3 regions of the Pseudomonas sp. NFX71 genome follow, and region 2 is predicted to be linked to each of the others. Evidence: predicted binding sites of a transcription regulator. Region 2 holds the regulator's gene; each other region holds the start of a gene.
The links. The regulator sigma-54, encoded in region 2, starts transcription at its own class of promoters, with help from an activator protein. The targets are predictions, from matches to a motif close to ANTGGCATNNANNTTGCTNT.
Positions count from the first base shown of each region.

Region 1: a site for sigma-54 is predicted at 2,001-2,020, ahead of glnA (glutamate--ammonia ligase). Genes of this name have one in related genera too.
Region 3: a site for sigma-54 is predicted at 2,084-2,103, ahead of flgB (flagellar basal body rod protein FlgB). Genes of this name have one in related genera too.

Region 1 is NZ_CP182230.1:2,274,212-2,277,778, forward strand. Features, by position in the region: gene ACM1ZW_RS10580 (DUF4124 domain-containing protein) at 1-297, opposite strand, end outside; gene glnA (glutamate--ammonia ligase) at 498-1,904, opposite strand; gene thiI (tRNA uracil 4-sulfurtransferase ThiI) at 2,235-3,567, shown strand, end outside.
Region 2 is NZ_CP182230.1:2,913,330-2,916,896, reverse strand. Features, by position in the region: gene lptB (LPS export ABC transporter ATP-binding protein) at 1-374, shown strand, start outside; gene ACM1ZW_RS13330 (RNA polymerase factor sigma-54) at 560-2,053, shown strand; gene hpf (ribosome hibernation-promoting factor, HPF/YfiA family) at 2,128-2,436, shown strand; gene ptsN (PTS IIA-like nitrogen regulatory protein PtsN) at 2,449-2,913, shown strand; gene rapZ (RNase adapter RapZ) at 2,916-3,567, shown strand, end outside.
Region 3 is NZ_CP182230.1:308,851-312,417, reverse strand. Features, by position in the region: gene ACM1ZW_RS01475 (chemotaxis protein CheV) at 1-914, shown strand, start outside; gene cheR (protein-glutamate O-methyltransferase CheR) at 961-1,788, shown strand; gene flgB (flagellar basal body rod protein FlgB) at 2,146-2,553, shown strand; gene flgC (flagellar basal body rod protein FlgC) at 2,557-3,000, shown strand; gene flgD (flagellar hook assembly protein FlgD) at 3,016-3,567, shown strand, end outside.

The sequences.
Region 1 (3,567 bases), 640 kb from region 2:
GTTGACGGTGAAGGTGCCGTTGTTGGCGCGCAGCGCCTCGGTGGTGGGCAAGTTGGTCAGCTCCAGCACCTCGTAGGCGCTGCGCGGCTGTTCGCGGCTGGTGGCTTCGACAGGTGGGGCGGCAGGTGTCTGGCTCTCGACGCTATTGAGCGGCGGTAACTCGACCGGCTCCGCCTTCACGCCGTCAGGCGGCTGATTGCTGTAGGCGGTGTTCCCGGCGGCGTCGGTGTACTTATAGATCTGCGCTGCGGCGGGCAGGGCGATCAACAGCAGCATCAATAGAAAACCACGACCCATAAAATCGACCAGAAACGAAAGCGTTGGATTGCAGCATAGGTCAGTGGCGGCGGTTGGCCCAAGCTGTAAACATCCGGGAATGATTTTCGAGATCCCTCAAACACCACAGGAGTAGGGCGTTGCCGCTGAATTGCGGGCACAAAAAAGGCCTCCCGAAGGAGGCCTCTTTTTGTCACGCCGCGTGCCGCAGCGCTACCGGATCAGCAGCTGTAGTACAGCTCGTATTCCAGTGGGTGTACGAAGGTGCGGACCTTGATTTCTTCTTCGCTTTTCAGCGCGATGTAAGCGTCGATGAAGTCATCGGAGAACACGCCGCCTTTGGTCAGGAACGCGCGACCTTTGTCCAGCTCTTCCAGGGCTTCTTTCAGGCTGCCGCAAACTTGTGGGATCTCTTTCGCCTCTTCAGGCGGCAGGTCGTACAGGTTTTTGTCAGCTGCGTCGCCAGGGTGGATCTTGTTCTGGATGCCGTCCAGGCCAGCCATCAGCAGTGCAGCGAAGCCCAGGTATGGGTTGGCTGCTGGATCCGGGAAACGGGCTTCGATACGGCGAGCGCGTGGGCTGGACACGTAAGGAATACGGATCGAAGCGGAACGGTTGCGAGCCGAGTAGGCCAGCATTACCGGAGCTTCGAAGCCTGGGACCAGACGCTTGTAGGAGTTGGTCGACGGGTTGGTGAAGCCGTTCAGGGCCTTACCGTGCTTGATGATGCCGCCAATGAAGTACAGGGCGGTGTCGGACAGGCCGGCATAGCCTTCGCCAGCGAAGGTGTTCTTGCCATCTTTGGCGATGGACAGGTGAACGTGCATACCCGAACCGTTGTCGCCGTACAGAGGCTTAGGCATGAAGGTCGCGGTGCGGCCGTATGCGTCAGCAACGTTATGTACGCAGTACTTCAGGGTCTGAACTTCGTCAGCCTTGGCGACCAGGGTGTTGAACTTCACGCCGATTTCGTTCTGACCGGCAGTCGCCACTTCGTGGTGGTGAACTTCGATGACCAGGCCCATTTCTTCCATGGCGTTGCACATGGAGGTACGGATTTCGTGGTCGTGGTCGAACGGCGGAACAGGGAAGTAGCCGCCTTTGACGCCTGGACGGTGGCCACGGTTGCCGCCTTCCACGTCCTGGTCGGACATCCACGAACCTTGTTCGGAGAAGATTTTGAACATGGAACCAGAGATATCGGACTTGAACTTCACTTCGTCGAAGATGAAGAATTCTGGTTCCGGGCCAACGAATACGGTGTCACCGATACCGGTCGACTTCAGGTATTCCTCGGCGCGTTTGGCGATCGCACGTGGGTCGCGGTCGTAGCCTTGCATGGTCGAAGGCTCGATCACGTCGCAAACCAGGATCAGGGTCGGCTCTTCGGTGAACGGGTCGAGGACAGCAGTGCTGTCGTCCGGCATCAGGATCATGTCGGAGGCTTCGATGCCTTTCCAGCCAGCGATGGAGGAACCGTCGAACATTTTGCCTTCTTCGAAGAAAGCTTCATCCAGCGCGTCGCGAGCCGGCATGGTCACGTGGTGCTGAGTGCCTTTGGTGTCCGTGAAGCGCAGATCAATCCACTTGACGTCATGATCTTTGATGAGTTGAACCGACTTCGACATAGTGTCCTCCGGGTGGCTTCGGGCTTAGTAGTGGATGCCCTTAGAATGTGGGTGATGCCGGCGCGAATACTCTGCCAAGGCAACCTGCCTCACAAGGGAGCAAATTGCATGCCAGTGCCCCAGCATGGGTTTTTTGCCCCAATATCACGCTTATAAAGGCACAAATCGCATTGAGGGGCAAAATGTCGCCCTACAATGTAGCGTCGAAACCAATAAACGACCCGTTTTGGTGCGCTGAAAACCTTCTGCACATTAACTGGTTAAACCTTGAGCAATTTCCGCTATAATCCGCGCCCCCCTTTTTCGGCTGGCCCAGCGCGCGCTGTTTTCATGAAACTAATCGTAAAAGTCTTCCCCGAGATCACCATCAAGAGCCGCCCGGTACGGATGCGTTTCATCCGCCAGTTGGCCAAAAACATCCGCACCGTGCTCCGTGACCTGGACCCGGCCGTGGTGGTGAACGGTGTGTGGGACAATCTCGAGCTTGAAACCCGCGTCACTGAGCCTAAAGTCCTGAAGGACATGACCGAGCGCCTGAGCTGCATGCCGGGCATCGCGCATTTCCTGCAGGTCGACGAGTACCCGTTGGGCGACTTCGATGACATCGTCGCCAAGTGCAAGCTGCACTTCGGTGATTCGCTGGCCGGGAAGATTTTTTCGGTGCGCTGCAAACGCGCCGGCAAGCATGAATTCAGTTCGATGGATGTCGAGAAATACGTCGGCAGCCAACTGCGTCGTCAGTGCGGCGCCGCCGGAATCTCGCTGAAAGAGCCGGAAATCGAAGTTCGCATCGAAATTCGCGACAAACGGTTGTTTGTGATCCACAGCCAGCACAACAGCATCGGCGGTTATCCGCTGGGTTCCCTGGAACAGACGCTTGTGCTGATGTCCGGCGGCTTCGATTCCACTGTTGCGGCCTACCAGATCATGCGCCGTGGCCTGATGAGCCATTTCTGCTTCTTCAATCTGGGCGGGCGGGCCCATGAACTGGGCGTCATGGAAGTGGCGCACTTCATCTGGAAGAAGTACGGCAGCTCCCAACGCGTGTTATTTGTCAGTGTGCCGTTCGAGGAAGTACTGGGAGAAATTCTCGGGAAAGTCGATAACAGTCATATGGGTGTAGTTTTGAAGCGTATGATGTTGCGCGCTGCTTCCCGTATTGCCGATCGGCTGGACATCGAAGCGCTGGTCACCGGTGAAGCGATTTCCCAGGTTTCCAGCCAGACGCTGCCGAACCTGTCCGTGATCGACTGCGTGACCGACAAGCTGGTCTTGCGTCCGCTGATCGCCAGTCACAAGCAGGACATCATCGACCTGGCCAACGAAATCGGCACTGCCGACTTCGCCAAGCACATGCCGGAGTATTGCGGGGTCATCTCGGTGAACCCCAAGACCCACGCCAAGCGTCCGCGCGTGGAGCATGAAGAGAAAGAATTCGACATGGCGGTCCTTGAGCGTGCGCTCGAGAACGCCAAACTGGTGCCGATCGATCGCGTGATCGACGAATTGGGCCAGGACTTGCAGATCGAAGAAGTCAGCGAAGCACTGGCGGGCCAGATCATCATCGACATCCGACACCCGGATGCCGCTGAAGACGAGCCGCTGGAACTCGCTGGCATTGAGGTACAAGCGATGCCGTTTTATGCATTGAACGCTCGTTTCA
Region 2 (3,567 bases):
TGGAAAGCCTGCTGCAGGAATTCCACATCAGCCACATCCGGGACAACCTCGGCATGAGCCTGTCCGGTGGTGAACGCCGCCGCGTGGAAATCGCCCGTGCACTGGCAACCAACCCGAAATTCATCCTCCTCGACGAACCCTTCGCCGGTGTGGACCCGATTTCGGTGGGCGACATCAAGCAGATCATCTACCACCTCAAGGCCAAGGGCATTGGCGTGCTGATCACCGACCACAACGTCCGTGAGACCCTGGATATCTGCGAAACCGCCTACATCGTCAACGATGGCCAGCTGATCGCCGAAGGTGATTCTGCCACCATCCTGGCCAACGACCTCGTGAAAGAAGTCTATCTGGGCCATGAGTTCCGCCTGTAAGCATCAGGGCGTCTCTGGCTAGTCGCCGAGCGCTTGTCTCGATAAAAAATCAACAATTTTTTATTGTTACAGCGCTCTAGGCAAACGTTGCAGTTTCAGGCATATAATTTGCTTATGTTTGGCGCTCCGGCGCCCTGTAGTGGATGGCGCATGTGCGCCGGCGAATAAGGTGTTAAGCCCCTGCCATGAAACCATCGCTAGTCTTGAGAATGGGCCAGCAGCTGACGATGACACCGCAGCTGCAACAGGCCATCCGCCTGCTCCAATTGTCGACCCTGGACCTGCAACAGGAAATCCAGGAAGCCCTGGAGTCCAATCCGATGCTCGAACGCCAGGAAGAAGGCGACGACTTCGATAACGCCGACCCCTTGGCCGACAAAGCCGAACAGCAACCCAACGCCGATGTTTCAGAGCCCTCCTACCAGGAAACCGCCCCGACGGTGGACAACCTCGATGAGGGCGACTGGAACGAGCGCATTCCCAACGAACTGCCCGTCGACACCGCATGGGAAGACGTCTACCAGACCAGCGCCAGCAGCCTGCCGAGCAACGATGACGACGAGTGGGATTTCACCACCCGCACATCGGCCGGTGAAAGCCTGCAAAGCCATCTCTTGTGGCAATTGAACCTGGCGCCGATGTCCGACACCGATCGTCTGATCGCCGTGACCCTGATCGATTGCATCAACAACCAGGGCTACCTGGACGAAACCCTCGAGGAAATCCTCGAAGCTTTCGATCCGGAACTCGACATCGAACTGGACGAAATCGAAGCCGTCCTGCATCGCATCCAGCAATTCGAGCCGGCCGGCATCGGCGCCCGCAACCTTGGTGAATGCCTGCTGCTGCAATTGCGCCAGCTGCCCGCCAAGACGCCTTGGCTGGCCGAGGCCAAGCGCCTGGTCACCGACTATATCGACTTGCTCGGCAGCCGCGACTACAGCCAGCTGATGCGCCGCATGAAGCTGAAGGAAGACGAACTGCGCCAGGTCATCGAACTGGTACAGAGCCTCAACCCACGCCCTGGCTCGCAGATCGAGTCCAGTGAAGCCGAATACGTGGTCCCCGATGTGATCGTGCGCAAGGACAACGAGCGCTGGCTGGTAGAACTGAATCAGGAATCGGTACCGCGACTGCGGGTCAACGCTCAATACGCCGGTTTCGTGCGTCGCGCCGACACCAGCGCCGACAACACCTTCATGCGCAATCAGTTGCAAGAGGCCCGCTGGTTCATCAAGAGCCTGCAAAGCCGTAACGAAACCCTGATGAAAGTTGCCACCCAGATCGTCGAGCATCAACGCGGCTTTCTGGAATACGGCGACGAAGCGATGAAACCGCTGGTCCTGCATGACATCGCCGAAGCGGTGGGCATGCACGAATCGACGATTTCACGGGTGACCACGCAAAAATTCATGCATACCCCTCGGGGCATATATGAGCTGAAATACTTTTTCTCCAGCCACGTCAGCACCTCCGAAGGCGGCGAATGCTCGTCCACGGCGATCCGCGCGATCATCAAAAAACTGGTTGCTGCGGAAAATCAGAAAAAGCCGTTGAGTGACAGCAAGATCGCTGGTTTACTGGAGGCACAAGGCATTCAGGTGGCTCGCCGCACCGTCGCCAAGTACCGCGAATCCCTCGGGATCGCGCCTTCGAGCGAACGCAAGCGGTTGATGTAGAGCCACGCCACAGCGTTCCAGTGGTAGATCATCTGATCTACCGCTTTATGCACTGGCAACGAAGGAGAAGCTGTATGCAAGTCAACATCAGTGGACACCAACTGGAAGTGACCGAACCTCTTCGCACCTACATCGGCGAAAAACTCGAACGATTAGAGCGGCATTTCGACAAGATCACCAACGTGCAAGTCACGATGACGGTCGAGAAGCTGAAGCAGAAAATCGAAGCCACGCTGCATATTCCCGGCAATGAAGTGGTCGCAAACGCGGAACATACCGACATGTACGCGGCGATCGACGCGCTGACCGACAAGCTGGATAAACAACTCAAAAAGCATAAGGAAAAGACCCAAAGCCTCCTCCAGGGCGCGACCGGTCGTTAACACTCCCAACCCATGATCCTACTTGAAAGCATCCTGACCCCCGGCCGTTCCCTCGTGAACGTGCCGGGCGGCAGCAAAAAGAAAGCCCTCGAGCAAATTGCCAACCTTATCCATAAAGAAGTGCTGGATCTGGAGATGCAAGATGTCTTCGAGGCTTTGATTGCCCGTGAAAAACTTGGCTCGACCGGTTTTGGTAACGGCATCGCTATCCCCCACTGCCGCCTGAAAGGCTGCACCTCGCCCATCAGTGCCTTGATGCACCTGGATGCCCCCATCGATTTCGACGCCATCGACGGCGCCCCGGTTGACCTGCTGTTCGTTCTGCTGGTCCCGGAAGCGGCTACCGATGCGCACCTTGAATTGCTCCGGCAGATCGCCAGCATGCTTGATCGCAAGGAAGTCCGTGATCGCCTGCGCAGCGCACCGAGCAATGAAGCCTTGTATCAGGTTGTCCTGGACGAGCAAAACAGGCACTAATCATGCGCTTGATCATCGTCAGTGGCCGTTCCGGCTCAGGTAAAAGCACCGCGCTCGATGTTCTCGAGGACAACGGCTATTACTGCATCGACAACCTGCCCGCCGGGTTGCTGCCGGAACTGGCCGAGCGTGCGTTGATTCACACAGAGCTGGCGCAGCCGCTGGTTGCCGTCTCCATCGATGCGCGCAACTTGCCGAGCCACCTGACCCGTTTTCCGGAACTGCTCGCAGAAGTCCGCAGCCGGCATATCCAATGCGACGTCCTGTACCTGGATGCCGACGAAGAAACCTTGCTCAAGCGTTTTTCGGAAACCCGCCGCCGTCACCCGCTGAGCAGCGCCAATCGCTCGCTGGCCGAGGCGATCAACGATGAAACCAACCTGCTCGGGCCGATTGCCGACCTCGCCGATCTCAAGGTCAATACCACCAACCTGAACCTTTATCAGCTGCGCGATACCATCAAATTGCGCCTGCTGAACCAACCGGAACCCGGCACTGCGTTCCTGGTGGAATCGTTCGGATTCAAGCGCGGCATGCCGGTGGACGCCGATCTGGTGTTCGACGTGCGCTGCCTGCCGAACCCTTATTGGAAGCCGGAGCTACGCGATCAGTCCGGGCTTGACCAGCCGGTTGCCGAGTACCTGGCGGCCCAGC
Region 3 (3,567 bases), 2.6 Mb from region 2:
CGGTAAACCAGCGCACGCAACTGGTAGGGCAGAATCGCCTGGAGCTGTTGTTGTTCCGTCTCGACGGCCAGCAGCTGTACGGGATCAACGTGTTCAAGGTTCGCGAGGTGCTGCAATGCCCCAAGCTGACCCTGATGCCCAAGTCCAGTCCTGTCGTGTGCGGTGTGGCAAATATCCGGGGGGCGACCATTCCGATCCTTGATCTGGCAATGGCGACCGGTTCCGGAGCGCTGAAAGATCAAAGCAATCCCTTCGTGATCATCACGGAGTACAACACCAAGACCCAGGGTTTCCTGGTGCGCTCGGTGGAACGCATCGTCAACATGAACTGGGAGGAGATTCATCCGCCTCCCAAGGGTACCGGGCGCGATCATTACCTGACGGCTGTGACTCGGGTCGACAATCAGTTAGTCGAAATCATCGACGTCGAGAAGGTCCTGGCGGAAGTGGCGCCGACACCGGAAGCGATTTCTGTCGGTGTGGTCGATGTCGAGACCCAGCACAAGGCGCTGTCGCTGCGGGTGCTGACGGTCGATGATTCGTCGGTGGCGCGCAAGCAGGTCACGCGTTGCCTGCAGACGGTTGGTGTCGAAGTGGTGGCGTTGAACGACGGACGGCAAGCGCTGGATTACCTGCGCAAACTGGTCGACGAGGGCAAGAAGCCGGAAGAAGAGTTCCTGATGATGATTTCCGACATCGAGATGCCGGAAATGGACGGGTACACCCTGACGGCGGAAATCCGCAACGACCCTCGCATGCAAAAGCTTCATATCATCCTGCATACTTCGTTGTCGGGTGTGTTCAATCAGGCGATGGTCAAGAAAGTCGGTGCCGATGACTTCCTGGCCAAATTCCGACCTGATGACCTGGCATCCCGGGTAGTCGACCGGATCAAAGCAGCAGATATCAGCTAGGGGCCTTCTGCCCCTGGTGGTTAACACGATTTAAGAGGCGGCATCATTGTCTACGGGTAATTTGGATTTCGAACAGTTCCGGGTCTTCCTGGAAAAAGCCTGTGGCATTTTGCTCGGTGAAAACAAGCAGTACCTGGTCTCGAGCCGTCTCAACAAACTGATGGAACAGCAAGGCATCAAGTCCCTGGGTGAGCTGGTCCAGCGCATCCAGACTCAGCCGCGCAGCGGTTTGCGCGAGCTGGTGGTCGATGCCATGACGACCAACGAAACCCTGTGGTTTCGTGACACCTATCCGTTTGAAGTCTTGAAGAACAAGGTACTGCCCGAAGCAATCAAGGCAGCTCCCGGCCAGCGTCTGCGGATCTGGTCCGCGGCGTGCTCGTCGGGGCAGGAACCGTATTCGCTGTCGATGTCCATCGACGAGTTCGAGCGGGTCAACATGGGCCAGTTGAAGATGGGCGTGCAGATCGTTGCCACTGATTTGTCCAGCACCATGCTGACCAACTGCAAGACCGGCGAGTACGACAGCCTGGCCATCGGTCGCGGTCTGTCGCCCGAGCGCCTGCAGCGTTACTTCGACCCGAAGGGGCCGGGGCGCTGGGCCATCAAGGCACCGATCAAGAGCCGGGTGGAGTTTCGCTCGTTCAACCTGCTGGACAGCTATGCGAGCCTCGGCAAGTTCGACATCGTGTTTTGCCGCAACGTGTTGATCTACTTCTCCGCCGAGGTGAAGAAGGACATCCTGTTGCGCATCCACAGCACGCTGAAGCCGGGCGGTTATCTATTCCTCGGCGCATCCGAAGCGCTGAACGGTTTGCCGGATCATTACCAGATGGTCCAGTGCAGTCCGGGGATCATTTACCAGGCGAAGTGATGGGTTGGCAGTATCAAAAAACGGGAGTCCTTAGAGGGCTCCCGTTTTTTTATGCCTGCTGACTTCCCCAAGACACCACAAACCCAATGTGGGGCTTGCTCGCGAAGGCGTCGTGTCAGTCGACATCTGCGTTGGCTGACACACCGCTTTCGCGAGCAAGCCCGCACCCACAGGAGAAAGTCGTTGCCCATGGCAAAGCGGCAGAAAAGCGGCAGGCGGCGGAAACCCGTTGCCGCTTTTCTGGCATTGCCGCCTTGCCCCTGCCCGCAAAGCCCCGGTTTACGGGCTTTTTTAAATTGGCACGCCGCTTGCTATGTCCATCGTACGAAAAATCAGGTCACCCGAAGGTTTCCCGACATGAGCATCAGCTTCGATAAAGCGCTCGGTATCCATGAACAAGCCCTGGGCTTCCGCGCCCAGCGTGCCGAAGTCCTGGCCAACAACATCGCCAACGCCGACACCCCGAACTACAAGGCTCGGGATCTGGACTTCTCGAAAGTGCTCGCCGAGCAGAGCGAGAAAACCAAGAACGGCACTTTCGCCTTGAACATGACCAACAACCGTCATATCGAAGCCGAAGGCCTGGGCAATGGCGACGAGTCGCTGCTGTATCGCACGCCGATGCAACCGTCGATCGACCAGAACACCGTGGACGCCCAACTGGAACAGTCGAACTACGCGGAAAACGCGGTCAACTTCCAGGCCAGCTTCACCCTGCTCAACAGCAAATTCAAAGGGCTGATCTCAGCCCTGCGCGGAGAGTAAGTCATGTCTCTATCCAGTGTTTTCAACATTGCCGGTAGCGGCATGAGTGCGCAAACCACGCGCTTGAACACCGTGGCCTCGAACATCGCCAACGCCGAAACCGTCTCGTCGAGCATCGACCAGACCTATCGCGCCCGCCACCCGGTGTTCGCCACCATGTTCCAGGGCGGACAGAGCGGCGGCAGCGATTCGCTGTTCCAGAACCAGGACGCCGCAGGCCAGGGCGTGCAAGTGCTGGGCGTGGTCGAAGACCAGAGCAACCTGGAAGCCCGCTACGAACCGAACCATCCGGCGGCTGACGCCAAGGGCTACGTCTATTACCCGAATGTGAACGTGGTGGAAGAAATGGCCGACATGATTTCCGCGAGCCGTTCGTTCCAGACCAATGCCGAAATGATGAACACCGCCAAAACCATGATGCAGAAGGTCCTGACCCTCGGTCAGTGATAAGGGGCGACTCAGATGAGTGTTACCGATACCACCAGCGGCCTTAGCCTTAATGACATCCTGGCCAACTCTTCGATCAAGACCAACACCAGTGCCGATGGCCTGGCGTCCGCGACGAACAGCGCGACCGGCAAAAAGGCCTTGGGCAAGGACGCGTTCCTGCAACTGCTGGTGACACAGCTGAAGAACCAGAACCCGCTGGAGCCGCAGGACAACGGCGAGTTCGTTGCCCAGTTGGCGCAGTTCAGCAGCCTGGAAGGCATTACCACGCTCAACGACACCGTGGGTGGTCTGGCGAACAACCTGGCGGGCAGTTTGAGTTCGTCCCAGGCGTTGCAAGCATCGTCGCTGGTGGGCCGTTCGGTCATCGCGCCGGGCGACAAGGCGGTGGTCGACACCACCAAGAGCTTCACCGGCACAGTCGCCGTGCCTGCAGCCGCCGATCCGGTCAAGGTCAAGATCACCGATGCCGATGGCAAGTTGATCCGCACCATCGACCTGGGCAGCCAGAAAACGGGCAGCGCCAGCTTCATCTGGGACGGCAAGAACGATGCCGGCGAAGTGGCC